Regions from separate parts of the Lysinibacillus sp. Bpr_S20 genome, predicted to be linked through region 2. Evidence: riboswitches for the same ligand, from Rfam matches in the RefSeq annotation. Region 2 holds a riboswitch; each other region holds the start of a gene.
The links. A riboswitch is a leader RNA that binds a small molecule or an ion and turns the genes downstream of it on or off. The one in region 2 is predicted to bind cobalamin.

Region 1 (4,842 bases), on a different contig from region 2:
CTTGTAAATAGTCCTCACGGGCAGACATCAATGCGTAAAATTGCTGTAATTCTCGATCGTTATAATCTTGCTGAATGGTCTGAGCCATTCGTTCTACTAAGGGACTTAAATGTACGTTTGTATCTAAATAGTCCTCCATTATCGTTTCCTCAGGTACATCTAAAGCAAGTAAAATAAGTGCACTACCAATACCTGTTCGATCCTTCCCGACCGCACAATGATGAACAAGGCCTAAGTTTTCAGGATATTGAATCGTTGCCATTAACCTTTTAAATGAGTCATTGTTAAAAGGCATTTGTGCATAAAATTCTCGGAACATCTCTGTGCTTACAACTTTATAAAAATCCTTTCCACCAGTGTTTGTAGGCATCTCAAAAGCATGATTTCCCTTCGCTGGAATTTGAATATACTCAGCTTGTGTGAATACCGGATTTGGATTATTTTGAGCCTCATGATTGTCTCGATAATCAAAAATTGTTTTCACACCTAGTGTTTCAAATAGCTCCTTATCCGCTTTCGTCATTTTACCAAGTGCTGCTGAGCGATAAATCAAACCATTCTTAACTACGCGCCCATCCCTCGACTTATAACCACCCATATCACGAAAATTATAAACTGCCTCAAACGGAATAATCTTCATATCAAACTGTTTCACTCACCGCACCTCTTCCTATTAGCAAGCATACTTAGTTCTATTTTATAGAACAATTCGATATAATACCAATTTTCGCACTAGGGAATGTCATACACTAATTCGAGCGATGAGGAGGGGGTGACCGTGATCACTTTTCTACGCTTCACCCGATCACTTTTCCTTCAAAGCCGAGCAGTTTCTCACTCTACCTGATCACTTTTCCTTCAAAGCCGAGCAGTTTTCCACTCTACCTGATCACTTTTCCTTCAAAGCCGAGCAGTTTCCCACTCTACCCGACCACTTTTCCTTCAAAGCCGAGCAGTTTCCCACTCTACCTGATCACTTTTCCTTCAAAGCCGAGCAGTTTCCCACTCTACCTGATCACTTTTCCTGCAAAGCGGAGCAGTTTCCCACTCTACCTGATCACTTTTCCTGCAAAGCGGAGCAGTTTCCCACTCCACCCGATCACTTTTCCTTCAAAGCAGGGCAGGGCCAAAGAATCTTCATAGTAAATCACTCACTACCAGAAAATTATCCAGCAAAAAAAGCTGCCCTCGATAAAGGACAGCTCCAAAATACTATTTTTCAATATCAATTATTTAAATAACTCAGGGTATACAGCTTTTGCTATTAACTCAACAGCTTCACCAATACGTGGACCTGGACGGTTGGAAACATCAGTATCTATATAGTAAACTGCTTTATTTTGAATAGCCGTGATTGTATTCCATCCATCACGAGAAAGAATTTCTGCAGCTGGGTCTTTCGCATAGTTTACTGTTGTTAATATAACATCTGGGTTTTTCGCAATAACATCTTCCTCAGATACCTTTGCCCAGCTTTGGAGGTTATCAAAAACGTTTTTAACATTCGCAGCATTTAAAATCTCTTGTTGGAATGTACCAGAACCAGCCGTATATATGTCTGGCTTCGGACTAATTTCTAGGTAAATATTTTTTGGCGTTTTCACATCTTTAACTTTCGCTTGGACTTCCGCAATTTTAGCTTTAATATCTTCATTTAATTTGTCGCCTTTATTTTCGATTCCCATCACCGTTGCGATTTGTTGGATATCACCGTAAACATCATCAAATGAAGTAGCTGATTGAATGGCAAACACTTTAATACCTGCATCCTCGAGACCTTTTAATGCCGTTAACGTTTCTTCATTTCCAGTTGTATAGGCAATAACTACATCTGGCTTTAACGTTAAAATACGCTCACTATTGAATTTTACGGAATCAGAAACACGCTCAATTTTTTGAGCTTCTTCTGGATACGTATCAAATTCTGTTGCACCAACGATTTTATCGCCAACGCCTAGAGCAAATAAAATTTCTGTATTACTCGGTTGCAACGAAACAATAGTTTTAGGTACTGCAGCAAACTCTACTTCTACGCCACGGTCATCCTTAACTTTATAACTTGTTTTCTCGACTTGTTGATCTTCTTTAGAAACGGTCTTTTTATTAGTATCCTCTTTCGTACCACAGCCAACTAATACAAGTGCCAGCATCAATACTGAAAGCCATTGCAGCTTTAACATTTTCTTCATTTCATTGATTCTCCTTTTTCTTTTTCATCGGGTATGACTTACTAATAAACGGTATTTCAGCAATACCAGCATGCTGATTCATATAGACAGCCATTACAAAAAAGACATTGGCCAGTAATCCTAAGTAATCAAAGAGAATAGCTGGTACTTCTCGTTCTTCAGATACTTTGTGCAAAACACGATATGATTTTTTCGCTTCACTGCGGCATAAATGTAATGCAGTAGCAGCCTCTGTTCCTTGAGGTAATACAAAGTTTTGTATTTCATCCTTAACATGACTAACATAGAAATCATAGCGATTACTTAGCCAAGTCAAATCATCTGCGGTTACTGCTAATTTACCTCGGACAGAGCCATTTACATGGTAAGCCATTGGCAAAATGGTAAGTAAATCATCTGATACTACTTTTACATTTTCCTTTTTCACCGCCGCCAAAGCGACACCAATATGTGTAGTAAGGCTATCCGTTCGAATTTCAAAATCTACTGTGGATGCCTGTTCACGCATAAATGGATAACAAGAATAACGTGCATCTTTTTTCAAATCTAAGTCCCCGCTTTCCCTCGTGAAAAACTCTTACTTATAACATCCGTGAATCTCATCAGATGCATTAATAAGTGCACATAAAAAACGTTGTTTCCACTCCTAAGGAAACAACGAAAATAACATAAAATAGTGTCGCGTAGACACATCAAAGCCTATGTATTTGCCGCATATTCTCCTAGCTTCCGAAGAGTTATCTATACGTTCAAACAAAGGTCGGTCTCCTGGCTTGTACAGTTCACTACATTATAATCACGTCGTGAGTCATAAAAAGCCTTCCCATTAAATAGTTCAACAGTGGCATATTTTTATGATTTCTGTACTTACAGTTGCGGAAACAGCTCCGGATTTTCACCGAATTCCCGATTATGCTATAGTTCAGCACCCTTATTCTGCAAGAATTATTCACTTGTTATGCAGTTTAACATAGATTGATAGGAAAAAATAGCTGTGGAATTAGAATAAACAAATACGATGAATAAAATCATGTAGGTATCTTTATGCACACAAATATTTTTGATTGCCTTCAGAGACATTTCCCATACTCGTGCTGGTATTTGTTTTGATACATATAATGAATTGCTTAATTTTTAACGAAAGAATCTGTACAAAAAATAGCCATTCCAAACGTTTAACGGATGGCATTCTTATACTTCATTTTGCTTTTTGCATCTTCCTCTTCTTCTATTAAACGTCGTGCAATCTCTAGTAATTTTGGGTCATTCGTTGCATCGAATAGCTTTTTAAAAGATACAATAATATCATAACGTATCAATGTCGGGTGCTTTTCATCAAGGCATATTTGAAATCTTTTCGCCAAATATGAAACGACTAAATCTCTTTGTACCTGCCCTGCTAAACCTATTCTCCAAATCGCCTGCAAAGTATGCCTCGCCGTTCCTGTTTCTTCATCATAAGTTATTGCCCAAATCTTTAAGAAATCCTCTAACACTCTTTCTTCAGGGTCACTTTTTGCTGCTAATGCGCATAAAAATTGTGCAGCACTTGCACGGACATGTCCATTTTTAGATGTAAGAGCCTGAACAAGTTGTTCCCAAACTGAATATGTCCAGTCAACTGGTTCCTGCATAATTTTCATTAATTCTTCGTATGATTTATATTGAATATCTCGGTCATGCTCTGTTAAATTACTAAAAAGTTGCAAAATCTCTTTTTCCATGATTCATCCCTACCTTTATTGTTTCAGAACGTAAAAAATGGTGAACTTGCAAGTGTTATCTTAATTTCTATCATTTGTTACTTTAGTGCTACAAAACTAAAGTCTCAAATAATTTAATTTTTTAGGATAGCTTCATAACTGTATATTTCAAAATTATCAGAAATGAGGTTCAAGATGCAAGAAATCATTTCCGGTTACGGGAAAAACACATAATCCTTTTAATAACCATGTCTATAGTAGTAAATATATCAACTTATGTAAATTTATTCATCCTAGATGTTATTTTACTCATTATTCGTCGAGTAGTCGAGCCTAATTTATCGGATAGCCCTATCCTTGCGTGATTTATCAGTTAGCTTTTACGGGCTACACTCCAAATAATAAAAAAAGGTTATCTTTGTAAATGACTTACAAAGATAACCTTTTCGTGTTTTAAATCGTCTATATAATAGTAGGGCTCAGTAAATCTCTTTTGCTGAAAAATTAAATACGACCGAAGCCTACTAAATATTGCTTCCACCAATCAAGTGATTCGATAACAACACCTCTATTTTGAGCATCGATCATCGTGTTGTTGCCTAAGTAAATACCTACATGCGCGATACCTGAACCATAGCTGAAGAATACTAGGTCACCTACACGTGCCTCACTTGCTGAAATACGTTGTGTTGCTAAATATTGTTGTGATGCTGTACGTGGTAAAGATACGCCTGCTTGTTTATAAGACCATTGTACAAGACCTGAACAGTCAAATCCTGTCGATGGGTTACTTCCGCCCCAAACATAGCTACGACCTAGGAATTGCTTCGCAGTTGAAATAGCATCACCTGAAGATGCAGTGCCTGATCCAGAACCAATAGTTACTTGTGGTGATTTTTCATTGTTCTCTTTGCCACTATTGCTACTATTGTTAGCGTTGCTAGTATTTC
Region 2 (4,842 bases):
AATCGAGCATAGTTATACTGTTGCATAATAACAAGCCCAAATATCAAATTTGGGCTTGTTATTTCTTATTTATCTATCCACGGCAGCGACAATAAGCACCCGAAAATTAATAAAGTTACTTTTTCAACAACAACGTAGCTTCTTCTAAAGTAGCCATATTTTTCATCATCGAGCAAGCTGCGTCCAAAATAGGAAAGGCTAACGCTGCACCAGAGCCCTCTCCCAATCGCATATTCATTTGTAGCATCGGTTCAATTCCGAGCATTTCAGCGGCAATTTTAGCACCTGGTTCTTCTGAGGCGTGCGAAGGAATAATATAGTCTTTGACGTTTGGTTCGAGTTCGAAAGCGATAAGGGCAGCGATGGTAGAAATAAAGCCATCAATAACAACAGGTTTGCGATGTGCAGCAGCAGCAAGTATTACCCCAGCCATAGCACCTATTTCTAACCCTCCGACTTTCGCAAGAATATCTATTGCATCCTGACGATTTGGTTTGTTTAATGCAATAGCATTGTGAATGACTTCTACTTTATGCGCTATTCCCCCTGGTCCAACACCTGCGCCAAAGCCTGTTACTTCATTCGGATGACATTCGCGAAGAACCGATAATATGGCAGCACTCGGTGTTGTATTACCAATGCCCATTTCACCTGTCCCGAGTACATTGACCCCTTTTTGGATTTCTTCCGAAGCTACTTCAATTCCTACTTCAATGGATTGAATGGCTTCTTCCCTTGACATAGCAGGACCTTTTGCCATATTGTCCGTTCCGTATTTAATTTTTTTAATAATGACACCCGCATCATGTGGAATATCCTCTTTTACGCCAACATCTACTGTGACAATTTTAGCATCTGTGATTTTTGCGATAGCACAGACACCAGTTCCTCCTCTAGGGAAGTTTAATGTTTGAAAGACCGTCACATTTTGTGGATTTGAGGTCACCCCTTCATCACAAACACCATGATCTGCGGCACAAACAATCATCGCTTTATGATCAATTGCAGGAAATAGTTCGCCTGTAATTCCTGATAATTGCACAGCTAGAGTCTCCAGCTTCCCTAAACTACTAGGCGGCTTACAAAGTGCATCTATGCGTTCCCTTGCTGCCTCCATCATTTTGTGGTCAGCACTTTGAATGTTTTGAATCGTTTGTTGTAATAATTGCATGAAAATTTCCCCTTTCTTTTTTGCCCTTGTTACTCGAAGAATGATTTAGAGAAAAAAATAAAAAGCCTGTAGTTTATTCATAACAAATAAACTACAGACTTTTCCATCGTCTATATAATACGAAGCAGATAGGCAGGTCTCCTGGCTCAATTTCAACATTTCATAGAACCTTCCCAGCACGATGCTAGTGGCATTCTCTATGAAACTCTCTTTTACAGTGGTGGGACCGCTAAAGCTTTTCACTTTATTCCCTATTCTCCCGCAATGGGCACCTAATGCTTTTATGCAATTACTTTAAATCTACGGCAAAGTGTTTTTTGTGTCAATGTTTTAATTTTTCCGAAAACCTAAACATCAAAAATATTTCTAAATTTGGATATCTACAAAAGGCTTCTTGTTAGTTTACTATTGTGAAATTCGCTTTGTTTTATCTATTTCACTCAGAAATGTTGCGCCAAGTAAAAGGATAGCGCCTAATATTTGTAGGGCCGTCATTTTCTCTCCTAGAATCATCGTCGAAATTACTAATGATGTTAGTGGATCAATATAGCTTAAAATAGCTATACTTTGCCCTTTTAGATGACGCATTCCAAAAAAGAACAAATAGAAGCCTATTCCAGCATGGACAATGCCCAATGCTATAAGTAAACTAATTGATTTTATATCGATTTGAACTATTTGGAACCCATTAGTCCCAAAAAGATAAATGGCAAGAAATAACGCTGCTAAAGCAAGTTGAATAATCGTATTATTTGGCTCTTTTAATCCACGAATATACTTATTGGTGAATGTCACTATTGTATAGAAGCAAGCTGCAATAAGCCCATAGATAATACCGATATAATGTCCACTCGTTTCGGTAGTTTGACTTTGGACAATAAAAAACAGCCCTACTAGTGCAACACAAACATAAAAAATTTTTCTTACTACTATTTTCTCTTTCAAAACGATCGGTGATAAACAAATCACTAGTACTGGAGCAAAATAGTAGCTAAGAGCTGCATTTGCGATGGTTGTTTCCTTGTACGCTTGGAAAAGAAAAATCCAATTACCACATAAGGCTAAGCTCGAAAGTACTAATGGCCATTTGTTTTGCAAAACTGTAGTTTTCGTAAATCTTTCTTTTTTATAAAAGAACATCAATAGTAAAAAACAAGTGCCAATGAGACTCATCCAAAAGGCAATTTCACTTGAAGGTAACTTAATATATTTTGCAAAAACACCGACAGCGCCAAAAATAACCATTGATAAAATAAAAGATAGTTTTCCGCTCATTTCTAATTCCTACTTTCTACATGTATAAAGTCTTCGATATACAGTAGAATCTATTGAGAATTAGCAAGCATTTATCGAATGCCTAAACAGTAGATTCTACTGTAAAGACATTGCTGGGGGTGCAATCGTTCGATACATACTTATCCCTCCTTAACGGATTTAATTGTAACATATTTCTGAATATTCATGCACAAGAATATTAATGCTAGATAAGTTTGGGCGTTCATACAATGTAAGGGTAGGACAAAATCAAAAGATAGGAGAAGAGACGATGGACACAAAAGAGCTAAGAAACGCAATTGCTGAAACATGCGAAAATTATGATAGCCTATATGCTCAGCTAGTAAAACCGATAAACCAAATATTAATCAATGTAGACGCTTCTATAGGAGAAGATACGGCAAATAAAATCATTGAAAACTTAAAGTTATTTCACAGTGGCGATAAAAACATTACTGAATGTCACTTAGATGAGAGCGAAAACTTCTTAAAGGAAGGTATTGAACTTCTTAAGAAAGGAGATCTTGCGAATGGCGCATTACAAATTTACGGTGCTGGTTTAAACTTTGCTAGTTACACTTCAAAGATTCGCGGGCAAAAAAATGTTAATCCATACAAGAATTTCGAAAAAAACTTTAGCCTTATCATGAACTCACTAAAAAAATAAGAACAAGAAAAAAGAAAGAGCAACTATTGATAGGCTCTTTCTCTTTACAGTACGTCATTATTTAAATTCTAACTCTCCATCATAAGCAAGCATGCCGCCTTCAAGGTTTGTTACGTCAAAGCCTTGAGCTTCAAGGTATGCACAAGCATTTGCTGAACGACCGCCTGCCTTACAAACGATAATGTATGGCTTAGAAGCATCTAATTCATCTAATCGCTCTGGGATTGTCCCAAGTGCAATATGCTGAGCACCAGGAATCATGCCCTGTGCCACCTCTTCATCTTCACGAACATCAATAATATATAGGTCTTCGTTTGCATCTAATAGTGCTACTATTTCAGTTGTATCCATTGATTTCATTTGTGTTGTCCTCCAATATGTCGATTTCCTCTTACATTATAGCCTGTAGGCAAAAAAACAGCTAGTGTCAAGAACACTAACTGTTTTAATCTAGTTTTTTAAGGCCCTTCATCATAACGTGGGGTTGATTTCCGTTCCGACTGGGCGCTTTGTAGCTGACGCTTCGCTTTCGCTACAGAAAACATTTGCTGCTGTCGCGCAGATAAAACATTTGTAGCTGACGCTTCGCTTTCGCACAGAGCTTCCTAGGGGCGTCGCTAATCCCTAAGGAGTCGCCCAGTCTTCACTCCAATCAACTTATACACATAGTAAACGTTTTATAAAATCTGATTCCAAAACTTTTGATGATGAATGATCTATTCATCTGTCTCTAAAAAATCCACTTGCTTTCCTGGAACAAATGTTGAAATAGCGTGTTTGTAAATAAGATGTTGTTTGCTATCAGCATCTAGTAATAATACTGTAAAATTGTCATAGGATTTCACCGTTCCTTTTAATTGAAATCCATTCAACAAAAACACAGTTACAAAAACATTATTTTTACGTAGGTGGTTTAAGAATGTATCTTGCAAGTTAATTGATTTCATCAAAAATGCCTCCCTATACTCTCTTTCTACCTCTTCATTCCTATAGTAGCATGTTCTCCCAATTTGGCAATTAGTAATTTTCAGAAATTAATTAAAGTTTTTCGTCATTTTTAACAAAATAGACATCCATTTTATTACGGAAGTAAGTTAGTTGTCTTTTCGCATAACGGCGAGAATTTTGCTTTAAACTATCAACGGCTTCTTCTAATGAACATTTTCCATCAAGGTAATCATATAATTCCTTGTAGCCGATTGCTTGGATGGACTGCACGCCGCGAATATTTTGCTGCCATAAGCCCTTTACTTCTTCTAAAAGCCCTTTTTCCATCATAATATCCACGCGAAGATTAATACGATCATAGAGCTTTTCACGTGACATATTTTGCCCAAGCCCTATAATCACATGATTGTAAAGTGGAACTTCTCCACGATTTTGTGCTTCAGAAGCCTTTGAAACGCCACTAAGCTCAATCATCTCTAATGCACGTATAACACGGCGGGTATTGTTTGGATGAATTGCCTCAGCTGTTTGTGGATCAAGTTTTTTAAGCTTAGCATGCATGGCCTCTGGACCTAATTTCTCTAGCTCTTCATAATAGGCTTTCCGAGCTACCTCATCTACCTGCTCCTCCGTAAATTGAAAATCAAAGAGAACTGCCTGCACATATAAGCCTGAGCCCCCTACAATAATCGGTAGCTTTCCCCGCTCTTGAATTTCCGCAATTTTAGCTCGTACTAATTTTTGATAGTCTGCTACTGAAAAGGACTCCGTTGGCTCTTTG
Region 3 (4,842 bases), on a different contig from region 2:
CGGAGCGAAGCCATTGCATAGGGGAGCTGTACCCTAATCGAGCCTGTTGGGCAAGGTGAATTTTTTGCATACTATCTAAAAAGATAAAAATAAAACGATACGTTAGCTCTACTAGCTCTACAAACAGAGTAGGAAGTCGCCATTGTCGCAAAACGTAACAAATGGATTGAACAGATGTTGTGAGAATTAAAAAATACAAACAGCTAATACTGCCAAGGACGATGAAAAAAAGCTGTTGTGCTGTCACTAGGCTCGCACTACCTACAAAAATTGTCCAATTATGAAGAGAAAATGACCAAATGTTTGAAGGGAGCGAACTTGTTGCTGGCCCTATAGAAATTAAAATGGATGCTAAACTTGATAGTAAAAAAAATCCAGGTAGCAATAATAATTTGCCGTAATATTTGGCAGGGATTTTTGCGACTAAAATGATAAAAGCACTCATCACAAGAAATGTGATGAGTGAAATTCGTTCATCTCTCATGATAAGCGACAATAAAAGTAGTCCAAGGGATAACGCCATTTTTTCTAGCGGATGAACAGATGCTAGTTTATTCATATAAGCATACTTATCAATGAGTAACATGGCGTTTAACCTTCTTTATGTTTGCCACGCATTAAGCCAATAAAATAGCCGATAAATCCAGCGCCAATAGCAGCTTGCAGAGCGAATAATAAGCTTTCAATTTCACCACTTGGTGGCTCCCATAAACTTTCAAACCATGGCTCATAGCTAGCATCGATTTCACCAATTGCTGCTTCTGCTTCGCCATCAGCCCCCTCGAATTCTGCGCCTTTTTGAATGAATAGAGGGAAGATTGCTAGCAATACAACAATGGCTAAAAGCAATAAGTTTTTTTTCATTTTTTAATGAGCCTCCTTTGCTGAGAAAATACGTAAAGCTTTTAATTCACTGACATTGTATTTTTTCAGGAAGTTCATAACGATCACTGTTAAAAGACCTTCACTAACAGCAAGAGGAACTTGCGTCAACGCAAAAATACCAGCAAACTTTGTGAATGAAGCTATAAAGCCACCAACTTCAGAAGGGAATGCAAGAGCTAATTGTACAGAAGTGACAACATATGTCCCTAAATCACCAAGCATGGCTGCTAAAAAGACGGCAACCGAAAATGATAAACCTATTTTTTGTGAACCCTTAAAAACATAATAAGCAATAATAGGACCAGCAATTGCCATAGAAAATGCATTAGCGCCTAAAGTTGTAAGTCCACCATGTGCTAAAAGTAAAGATTGGAATAATAATACGATTGTCCCGATAACACTCATCGCCAATGGTCCAAAAAGAACTGTCCCAAGCCCAACTCCTGTCGGATGCGAGCAACTCCCCGTTACAGAAGGGATTTTTAAGGCTGATAGCACAAAAGCAAAGGCACCCGATAGACCTAATATCATTTTTGTTTCAGGATTTTCATCAATAGTTTTACGAATAGAACGTAATCCTAAAATAATAAATGGTATCGATACCACCCACCAAAAAATGGCCCATTCAATTGGTAAAAAGCCTTCCATAATGTGCATCGCAAATGCACGATTTGGCACGAATAAAAATGCCAATAAGAAATAACTAAGCTTCCAACCTGAAAATTTCAAAAATCTCTCCTCCTAGCTTTAAAATTTTTCGAAATAGTATGCGAGGCTATATAATTTTGCCTTGGCGTAATTGTAGCTGTCGCTTTGCTTTCGCTACAGAAACCATTTGTAGCTGTCGCTTTGCTTTCGCACAGATAAATAATGCATTCGGATTTTGAATTGTGCAATCACAATTCATTCCTTTAAAAATCCGCGACATCCGCCAGAGGCTTTTTTTCATTCAGTAGGTGTTTTGGCCCGATTGGGACCATATCTGTACTCATTTACTATCTTGAGATGGAGTCTCTTCTGAATGAAAAAAGCACTTCTCCGATAGTGGAAAAGTGCATAGCTAAAAAATGCAAATAAAATTCTAATCTGCTCAGCCGCACACCCATCCTCGTAGGTTGAAACGATCACATATTTTTCGGCAGGTCTCCTGGCTTTAGTTCAACGTTTTATAGGTCTTCCCATCCATTGGACAGTGACATTCTCTATAAAACTCCCTAGTACAGTGGCGGGACCGCGCCGGACTTAAACCGGCTTCCCTTTTAAGCGAAATGCTGAACAATTCGCACCGAAAAAAGATGAAGTTGTGAGATTTCACGACAAAGTGTAACATGATTTTCCATAAATATGCTATACTTTTGTGAAAAAATTTAAAATTGAATATCTATGTAGAAAATTCGGATAAATAGTAAACGAATGTCTCATTTTTCTAAAAAAATGAATAAAAATGTCACAAATTAAGAAAGAAATATTGAAATTTTAAAAAAATAAGCTATGATAGAAACAGTTTTCAATTACATAAATTTATATAAAACGTCCATAAGTGCTTGAATATGTTCAAGATAATAGGGAAATCGGTGAAAATCCGATACAGCCCCCGCTACTGTAAAAGCTGATGAAATCGCGGATGCCACTAGTGAAAACTAGGAAGGCGCGAAAGTAAAAGGAAGCTTAAGTCAGGAAACCTGCTTATGTGATAATGCATGCAAACTTTTCGGAGGGAGAAGTTGAAGCGAGAGCGAGTATCCGTAATATTCGTTTTTATTTGGCTTCTACAAAACCTTTACTCTTCGTTTTAGAGTAGAGGTTTTTCTTTTTCTTAAAGCAAATGAGGGGAGAACAACGATGACAACTTGGAATTTAGAGGGGATGAAAACGCATCTTTTTATTTGTAATGGTAGTAGCTGTATGAAAAAAGATGCTGAGGATATTACACTGGCAATCCGTGATGAGATTCAGTTGCTAGCGCTTGATCAGGAAATACATACGACGAGGACTCGGTGCAATGGTAGGTGTAAGGATGCTTGTGTGGTCATTGCATATCCTCAAGGGAATTGGTACCGTGTGCCGACAAAGGAGCATGGAAGAGCACTCGTTCAAGATTTAAATCATGAATCTTTACAGAATGAGCATGTCTTTACAATGCGTGAAGGTTCGCTACAGCGTACAGCACAAACAACAGCCATTAAAGGTATTGAAAAGGTGAAAGAGGGGTAACAAAATGGCGCAAAAAGGTAAGATTTTCGTAGTTGGCTTTGGTCCTGGAGACTTTAAACATATTACGACTCGTGCTGTAGAGGCACTACAACAAAGTGATATGATCATAGGCTATAAAACGTATGTTGAACTAATTCAGGATTTAGTAAGTGCAAAATCGATTATTAGTACTGGTATGACAGAGGAGGTTTCTCGAGCGCAGGAAGCAGTACGTCAAGCGGAGGCTGGAAGTATCGTCTCGGTTATTTCTAGTGGAGATGCAGGCGTTTATGGAATGGCTGGATTAGTATATGAGGTCTTAATCGAGCTAGGCTGGACAGAAGCAACTGGTATCGAGGTTGAAATCGTTCCTGGTATTTCTGCTATTAATTCATGTGCAAGTTTACTAGGTGCTCCAATTATGCATGACGCCTGTACGATTAGTTTAAGTGACCACTTAACACCTTGGAATTTAATTGCAAAACGAGTAGAGGCAGCAGCGATGGCGGATTTTGTTATTGCTCTTTATAACCCAAAAAGTGGACGCCGTACGAGACAAATCGTAGAGGCACAACGAATTTTATTGGAATATCGTTCGCCAGATACACCGGTTGGACTTGTGAAAAGCGCGTATCGTGACCGTCAGGAAATAACGATGACGACTTTATCAGAAATGCTTGAACATGATATCGGTATGTTAACAACAGTGGTTATCGGGAATTCAACAACATTTTTCTATGACAATAAAATGATTACACCACGTGGTTATCAGCGTAAATATACACTTGGTGAAGAAAAACAACCGTTACGACCGCATCAACGACTGAAGGAAGAAAATGAACCATGGGCCATGAATCAAGAAACAGGTTCTGCACGTAGTGATTTTGCGACAGATCCCAATGCCAATCGTATGAAGCCCAGTTTAGCTATAACACCACAACCAAAGCCTAAAAAATCTTCACTTGAAATGGCGACAGCAGCTCTTGCTTTAGTGAAGGGAACTAGCGCTGTGAAAGCAACACCTAAGCTCGTGCAACAAAGAATCGAATCCATTTTTGAATTAGCTGTTAGTCCAGGGGTAGCCAATAAATTTTTTACGCCTCAACAAATGATGACGTTAGCGGAGGTAGTTGGTGAGAAAGGAACGATGGAGTATACACCAGACCATCAAATTCATTTGAAAATTCCTACGTCAGCGCCTGAAGACATTACAGCAAAGCTTCGTCAAGTTGGGTTTTTACTAGCCCCAATTGGTGACGTGCTGTCGTTAAAGGCTTGTGACTTCTGTTACGGAGAAAAGGTCGATTCGATTCCTTATGCAGAAGAGATTCAAGAAAAGCTCGGTGGTATGGCATTACCGAAAACATTAAATATTGGCTTTAACGGCTGTGGTATGGCGTGTTATCGAGCAGTATTTGATGATATTGGTATTGTTTATCGTAAAAGTAAATTTGATGTTTTTATTGGGGCCAAGCCGGTTGGACGAACAGCACATGCGGCCCAGCCGGTTGTGGAGGGATTAGAGCCTGAACAGCTCATACCGCTGATCACCGACATTATCGAAGAATATAAAGCAAATGCACATCCAAATGAACGTTTGTTTAAATACTTCAAGCGTGTGAAAAAGATCCTACATTTTACGTATCAGGATATGTCTTCAAAAATAAAAGTTGAGCCAGCTCCATGCGGCGACTAGTGAGGGGTAATGAGATGAAAGCAATTTTATTTGTCGGCCACGGGAGCCGTTTAGAAGCAGGAAATGAA
Region 4 (4,842 bases), on a different contig from region 2:
TAGGGGGCCTCTACACGGAATTCCGGTTGTTTTAAAAGACAATATCGAAACGAAAGATTTTATGCATACTAGTGCAGGAGCAATAGCTTTAGAAAACTATGTAGCTGGGCAGGATGCATTTCTAGTAAAAAAGCTCCGTGAAGCGGGGGCTGTTATTTTAGGGAAAGCAAATATGACTGAATTAGCAAACGGTATGTCGAGTACAATGTGGGCAGGTTATAGTTCTCGAGGTGGACAAACGCTTAATCCTTATGGAGATTCAGAACTTTTTGTTGGAGGATCCAGCTCGGGGTCGGCGGTAGCAGTGGCATCGAATTTTGCTGTTCTATCAATTGGAACGGAGACAGATGCCTCGATTTTAAGTCCTGCTATTACAAATTCAGTAGTCGGCATAAAACCGACTGTTGGGTTAATTAGCCGACGAGGAATTATACCTTTTACATACTCTCAAGACACAGCAGGACCAATGGCAAGAACGGTTACCGATGCTGCTATTTTATTGGGCGTATTAACAGGAGTAGATAAAGCCGACGTAGCTACATATAAATGTGAAAGTAAGATACATCAAGACTACTCAATCTTTTTAGATGATATAGGATTAAAGGGTGCTAGAATCGGTGTTTATACGAATGCCTCCAAAACTTATTATGATTCAAAGGAATATGACGAAACCCTTTTTAAGAAGGCCATTCAAACGTTAAAAGAGCAAGGAGCCGTCATTATTGAAGACATCGATATTCCTTCTTTCCATAGGGACTGGAAGTGGGGAGTACCTCAATATGAATTCAAGCATAGTTTAAATAATTTCCTTATAAATCTACCTTCCCATATGCCTGTACATTCTATTTCTGAATTAATTCAATTTAATAAACTCTCGGAAGAAAAGTCATTAAAGTATGGGCAGGATAAATTGGAATCGAAAGAGAATTTAGCGAACACGTTAAGAGATCCTGACTATCTAAATGCAAAGCTAGAGGATTTGTATTTTTCTCAAGAACAAGGAATCGACTATACATTAAAAAAATATGATTTAGATGCGATTGTCTTTCCATCATATATTGGCTCGACAATTAGCGCGAAAGCTGGATATCCGTCAATTGCCGTACCAGCAGGGTATATGGAAAATGGGAGACCGTTTGGTATAACTTTCGCAGGCACTGCATTTAGTGAGGATGTACTCATAAAACTCGCATTTTCATTTGAGCAAGCAACTAAATTACGAAAAGCGCCGAAATTGTCATAAGATTTTCTGGGCAATCTGATACTTTCTTAGGATATTAAAATCTAAACGAAAGTATCTTTTTTGTGTTATTAAAGTTTGCTAGATTTTTTAGAAGATTTCATGGAACTTACAAAACTTTTTTTTTTGGAAAAAACAAGCGAGGAACTTCGAAATAATAAGAAAATAATATGATAAAATATATTTAATAGTAAAAAAGTAAAAAATTCCATTTTGAGAAGGGTGGATTTTCCTTGAAAAATTATCTGAAAATAGTTGCAGTATTTTTTCTAATGATTTCATCTCTAACACTTGCTTCTTGTACACAAACAGAAAACTCGAAAAATAAACGTATCGTTCCCGATGAAAACAAGATATTGAAAGTATAGTTACATCATTCGAGCACCCTCAAACGAAGCAAAAGTTTAAAATAGTAAATGCCTATAAACTTTACAATAATTATGAAGATAAGGTTGAAAGTAATCCCAAACAATCACGATTGGAAATTTATAATGAAGAAGTAATTAAACCAATATATAGTGATTGTTTTGAGAATGGTGAATATCTTCATATGGCTGATCCAGTTCTAAATATAGATCCTGATAGCTTAACAGAAAATCAAAATTTAAGTGAAAACATTGATAGGGAAAAAACAGAAAATATTCTTAAAGAAGCTCTTTTGAAATCTTCTGACCTTATTGCATCCGGAAATGAAACAACAGTATGTGTTTTTCCTGTTGCAGATGCAAATGCAAATATGGTTACTGTGGGGGCAGGAAAAATAATAGTCTTTTACAATAAATATTATACCGAAAATGATTTAAGGTCTAGTATAGCTCACGAATATCATCATAGTGTTTGGACTGAGAAGTACGCACGTAAAGATGTACCTGTTACAGTTTTGGATAACCTAATATTTGAAGGAAAGGCGATTATGTTTGATAAGTTAGTTTATCCTGACATTTATTTTGCTCCAATATATACAACATACACCAAAGATGATTGGTCGAAAATTGCATTAGATCTCGAAAAGTCTGACGTGAATCGATCTTACGAAATTATTTCGGGAGGTAATGGCCTTCCTAGTCAATATGGTTACGGTGTGGGCTATAAATTGGTTAAATCCTTTCTTGATTTGAACCCAACTTTAACACCAGAGGAATGGACTGCCCTAAGTTCAAAAGAAATTTTTGAAAAAGGGGATTACCTTGAAAACTATAAATAACAATTTTATAAAACGCATTATGGGAAAGCAGAAAATAGAAGAAAAAGATTAAGAAACTGGAATTTATTGTGTTATTTGACTTTGGAAATACACTCATTTACAATTAATTTAATATTCAATAAGGAATGTAGAATTTACTAGATTCCTTTTACAACTGAATAGCGTGGAGTAATAGGTGTAAATTGCGTGCAATTTACTTAAAAGGGAAGTCGGTGCAAATCCGACACTGTCCCGCAACTGTAAATGTGAGCGACTTTTCATAGACCACTGTTTAACGACGGGAAGGAGAAAAGTAGCGATGACCATAAGTCAGGATACCTGCCTATTATGAGTACACACCATAACCCTACGAGGAATAGGAGGTGGCATGTTGACAAAACAGAATACTCTGTTCGTCACTGTACGTCGAACGTCCCAAATCAAAAAATGGATTTGCTATCAAGCTAGTTCTTCCGGATTTGGGCATTGTTTGACAGTATATGATGAACGAAAAAGATAGAATGAAGGATTTCCTCGTACAATAGGAAATCCTTTTTTTACTGATGAATTCCGTTTTGAAAATATGTACGAAAAGAGGATGCCAAGATGACGAATATTCATGTATGCACAGCACAGGAATCACAATCTTTAGATATGAAAATTTGTAAGCAGCCACGCACCGAATTTACTAAAAAAGCGGCAACAAGAAAGGTAGTAGAATCACTTGTCGATCAATTGATAGCTAGCAATCTTATAAGCAATGAACGATTATTTGAGCAAATTTTATATAATAAAGATATTATTTGGATCCAAAATGACAGTTTTAACGGGCACCTTTTGGCAAAGGCGAATAATACAGATCAGCTGAAAACAAAAACTAACGGTTTTATGATGTACATGCCGACCAATCCCATTGTGTATGAGGTAAATGGTGAACATTATCATCTAATTACACGCATTGATTCAACTCGTGCAAAACCAAATTTAGAGCGACTCTCACAAGCCCCTAAGCCAATATTAAGTGCTGCTCGTGTCAATGATTTATTGTGCTCAATAGTGATGCGCTTCTATGAAATATATTTAGGGGATTTATCACAGGTAGCTCATAAAGACAAACAACTGATTCATTTTGTAGAGCGCGAATATCAACAGTTCTTAGAAGCAGTGAAGGAACTAAATGAATATCATTTAAACTGGCACCCACGCGGTAATGGACATCAACAATTACTAGAGTTAATTGATAATTTACAGCTTTTAAAAAGTCGACCTGGCAAGGTTTTAATGGATTTCTCAAATCCTCATAGCTACGCTGTCGTGGAGCCTTCCTATAATTTCGTGGGTTGAATATGAATACCCGCGGAATCAGAGCGAATACCCGCGAAGCAAGAGATATCCGCGGAATCAGAGTGAACATCCGCGAAGGAGAGATACCCACGGGATAAGAGTGGATACCCGCGAAAGCAGGGCAAATACCCGCGAAGCAAGAGATATCCGCGGAATCAGAGTGAACATCCGCGAAGGAAGAAATACCCGCGGAGTCAGAGTGAATACCCGCGAAAGGGAGTAGAATACCCGCGGAAGCAGAGCAAATATCCGCGAAGCAAGAGATATCCGCGGAATCAAAGTGAATACCCGCGAAAGGGAGTAGAATACCCGCGGAAGCAGGGCAAATACCCGCGAAAAGGAAGAGAATACCCGCGAAGCAAGAGATACCCCGGAAAACAGGACATTGATCTAACGAATCAAGTCCTGTTTTTATGAGTTTAGTCAATACAATGCATAGCGGCCTCAGCTTGATCCCATGGAACGGCGTAGCCCTTGCCTTTTGCGCAAAAAATACTCGATGATGTGTACTCAGGATCGGCATTCTTATCGTAGCCAATTTTTGCAATAATGGCTTCTGTATTGTGGCACACATCATAGCCATCAAATTGTAGAGAAAGGACGCCTTTACCATTGGTGTAGGCGGCAAAGGTTGTACTGTAGCTCATAAATGTTGCGACAGGCGCGCGACCGGTTAAAATTGCTTCATTTTCTGTTAAGTTTGGGGCGTCAAATTTACCGGCAGCTTGCTGTATATCGGTCATCATGCGACCGATAAAATCGCTAGGGGCTTTAAGCTTGAAGCGGTAATACGGCTCTAGTAATACATTTTCTGCTTGCTCTAGACCTTGCCGTAATGCACGAACTGTTGCCTCGCGGAAATCGCCGCCTTCAGTATGTTTTATATGTGCGCGACCTGTTAAGAGCGTAAAGCGAATATCTGTCACGGGGAATCCGGTTAACAGCCCATGATGTTCGCGCTCGAATAGATGTTTTTCAATGAGTCGTTGATGCCCAACCGATAAATCATCCGCGTGACAGGCATTGACAAATGTGTTGCCGGTACCTCGTGTATTTGGCTCCATTAATAAATGTA

Region 1: another riboswitch for cobalamin. It lies ahead of MWJ95_RS16100 (hypothetical protein); the one in region 2 lies ahead of cobT (nicotinate-nucleotide--dimethylbenzimidazole phosphoribosyltransferase).
Region 3: another riboswitch for cobalamin. It lies ahead of MWJ95_RS08665 ((2Fe-2S) ferredoxin domain-containing protein); the one in region 2 lies ahead of cobT (nicotinate-nucleotide--dimethylbenzimidazole phosphoribosyltransferase).
Region 4: another riboswitch for cobalamin. It lies ahead of MWJ95_RS04460 (hypothetical protein); the one in region 2 lies ahead of cobT (nicotinate-nucleotide--dimethylbenzimidazole phosphoribosyltransferase).

Annotation. Positions count from the first base shown of each region.
Region 1 covers NZ_JALNLQ010000006.1:154,267-159,108, reverse strand. Annotated here, with positions in the region: gene MWJ95_RS16110 (tyrosine-protein phosphatase) at 1-655, opposite strand, end outside; gene MWJ95_RS16105 (ABC transporter substrate-binding protein) at 1,230-2,189, opposite strand; gene MWJ95_RS16100 (hypothetical protein) at 2,191-2,733, opposite strand; cobalamin riboswitch at 2,931-3,138, opposite strand; gene MWJ95_RS16095 (hypothetical protein) at 3,365-3,913, opposite strand; gene MWJ95_RS16090 (C40 family peptidase) at 4,397-4,842, opposite strand, start outside.
Region 2 covers NZ_JALNLQ010000010.1:150,619-155,460, forward strand. Annotated here, with positions in the region: gene MWJ95_RS20385 (trimeric intracellular cation channel family protein) at 1-12, shown strand, start outside; gene cobT (nicotinate-nucleotide--dimethylbenzimidazole phosphoribosyltransferase) at 116-1,171, opposite strand; cobalamin riboswitch at 1,286-1,462, opposite strand; gene MWJ95_RS20395 (DMT family transporter) at 1,577-2,446, opposite strand; gene MWJ95_RS20400 (PaREP1 family protein) at 2,718-3,113, shown strand; gene MWJ95_RS20405 (rhodanese-like domain-containing protein) at 3,171-3,473, opposite strand; gene hfq (RNA chaperone Hfq) at 3,830-4,060, opposite strand; gene miaA (tRNA (adenosine(37)-N6)-dimethylallyltransferase MiaA) at 4,152-4,842, opposite strand, start outside.
Region 3 covers NZ_JALNLQ010000003.1:166,282-171,123, reverse strand. Annotated here, with positions in the region: gene cbiQ (cobalt ECF transporter T component CbiQ) at 1-586, opposite strand, end outside; gene MWJ95_RS08675 (energy-coupling factor ABC transporter substrate-binding protein) at 592-864, opposite strand; gene MWJ95_RS08670 (energy-coupling factor ABC transporter permease) at 868-1,614, opposite strand; gene MWJ95_RS24440 (hypothetical protein) at 1,661-1,792, opposite strand; cobalamin riboswitch at 2,006-2,190, opposite strand; cobalamin riboswitch at 2,407-2,589, shown strand; gene MWJ95_RS08665 ((2Fe-2S) ferredoxin domain-containing protein) at 2,728-3,099, shown strand; gene cobJ (precorrin-3B C(17)-methyltransferase) at 3,104-4,774, shown strand; gene MWJ95_RS08655 (sirohydrochlorin chelatase) at 4,789-4,842, shown strand, end outside.
Region 4 covers NZ_JALNLQ010000001.1:878,544-883,385, forward strand. Annotated here, with positions in the region: gene MWJ95_RS04450 (amidase family protein) at 1-1,243, shown strand, start outside; partial or broken gene MWJ95_RS04455 (DUF2268 domain-containing putative Zn-dependent protease) at 1,474-2,444, shown strand; cobalamin riboswitch at 2,601-2,784, shown strand; gene MWJ95_RS04460 (hypothetical protein) at 3,030-3,767, shown strand; gene MWJ95_RS04465 (elongation factor G) at 4,187-4,842, opposite strand, start outside.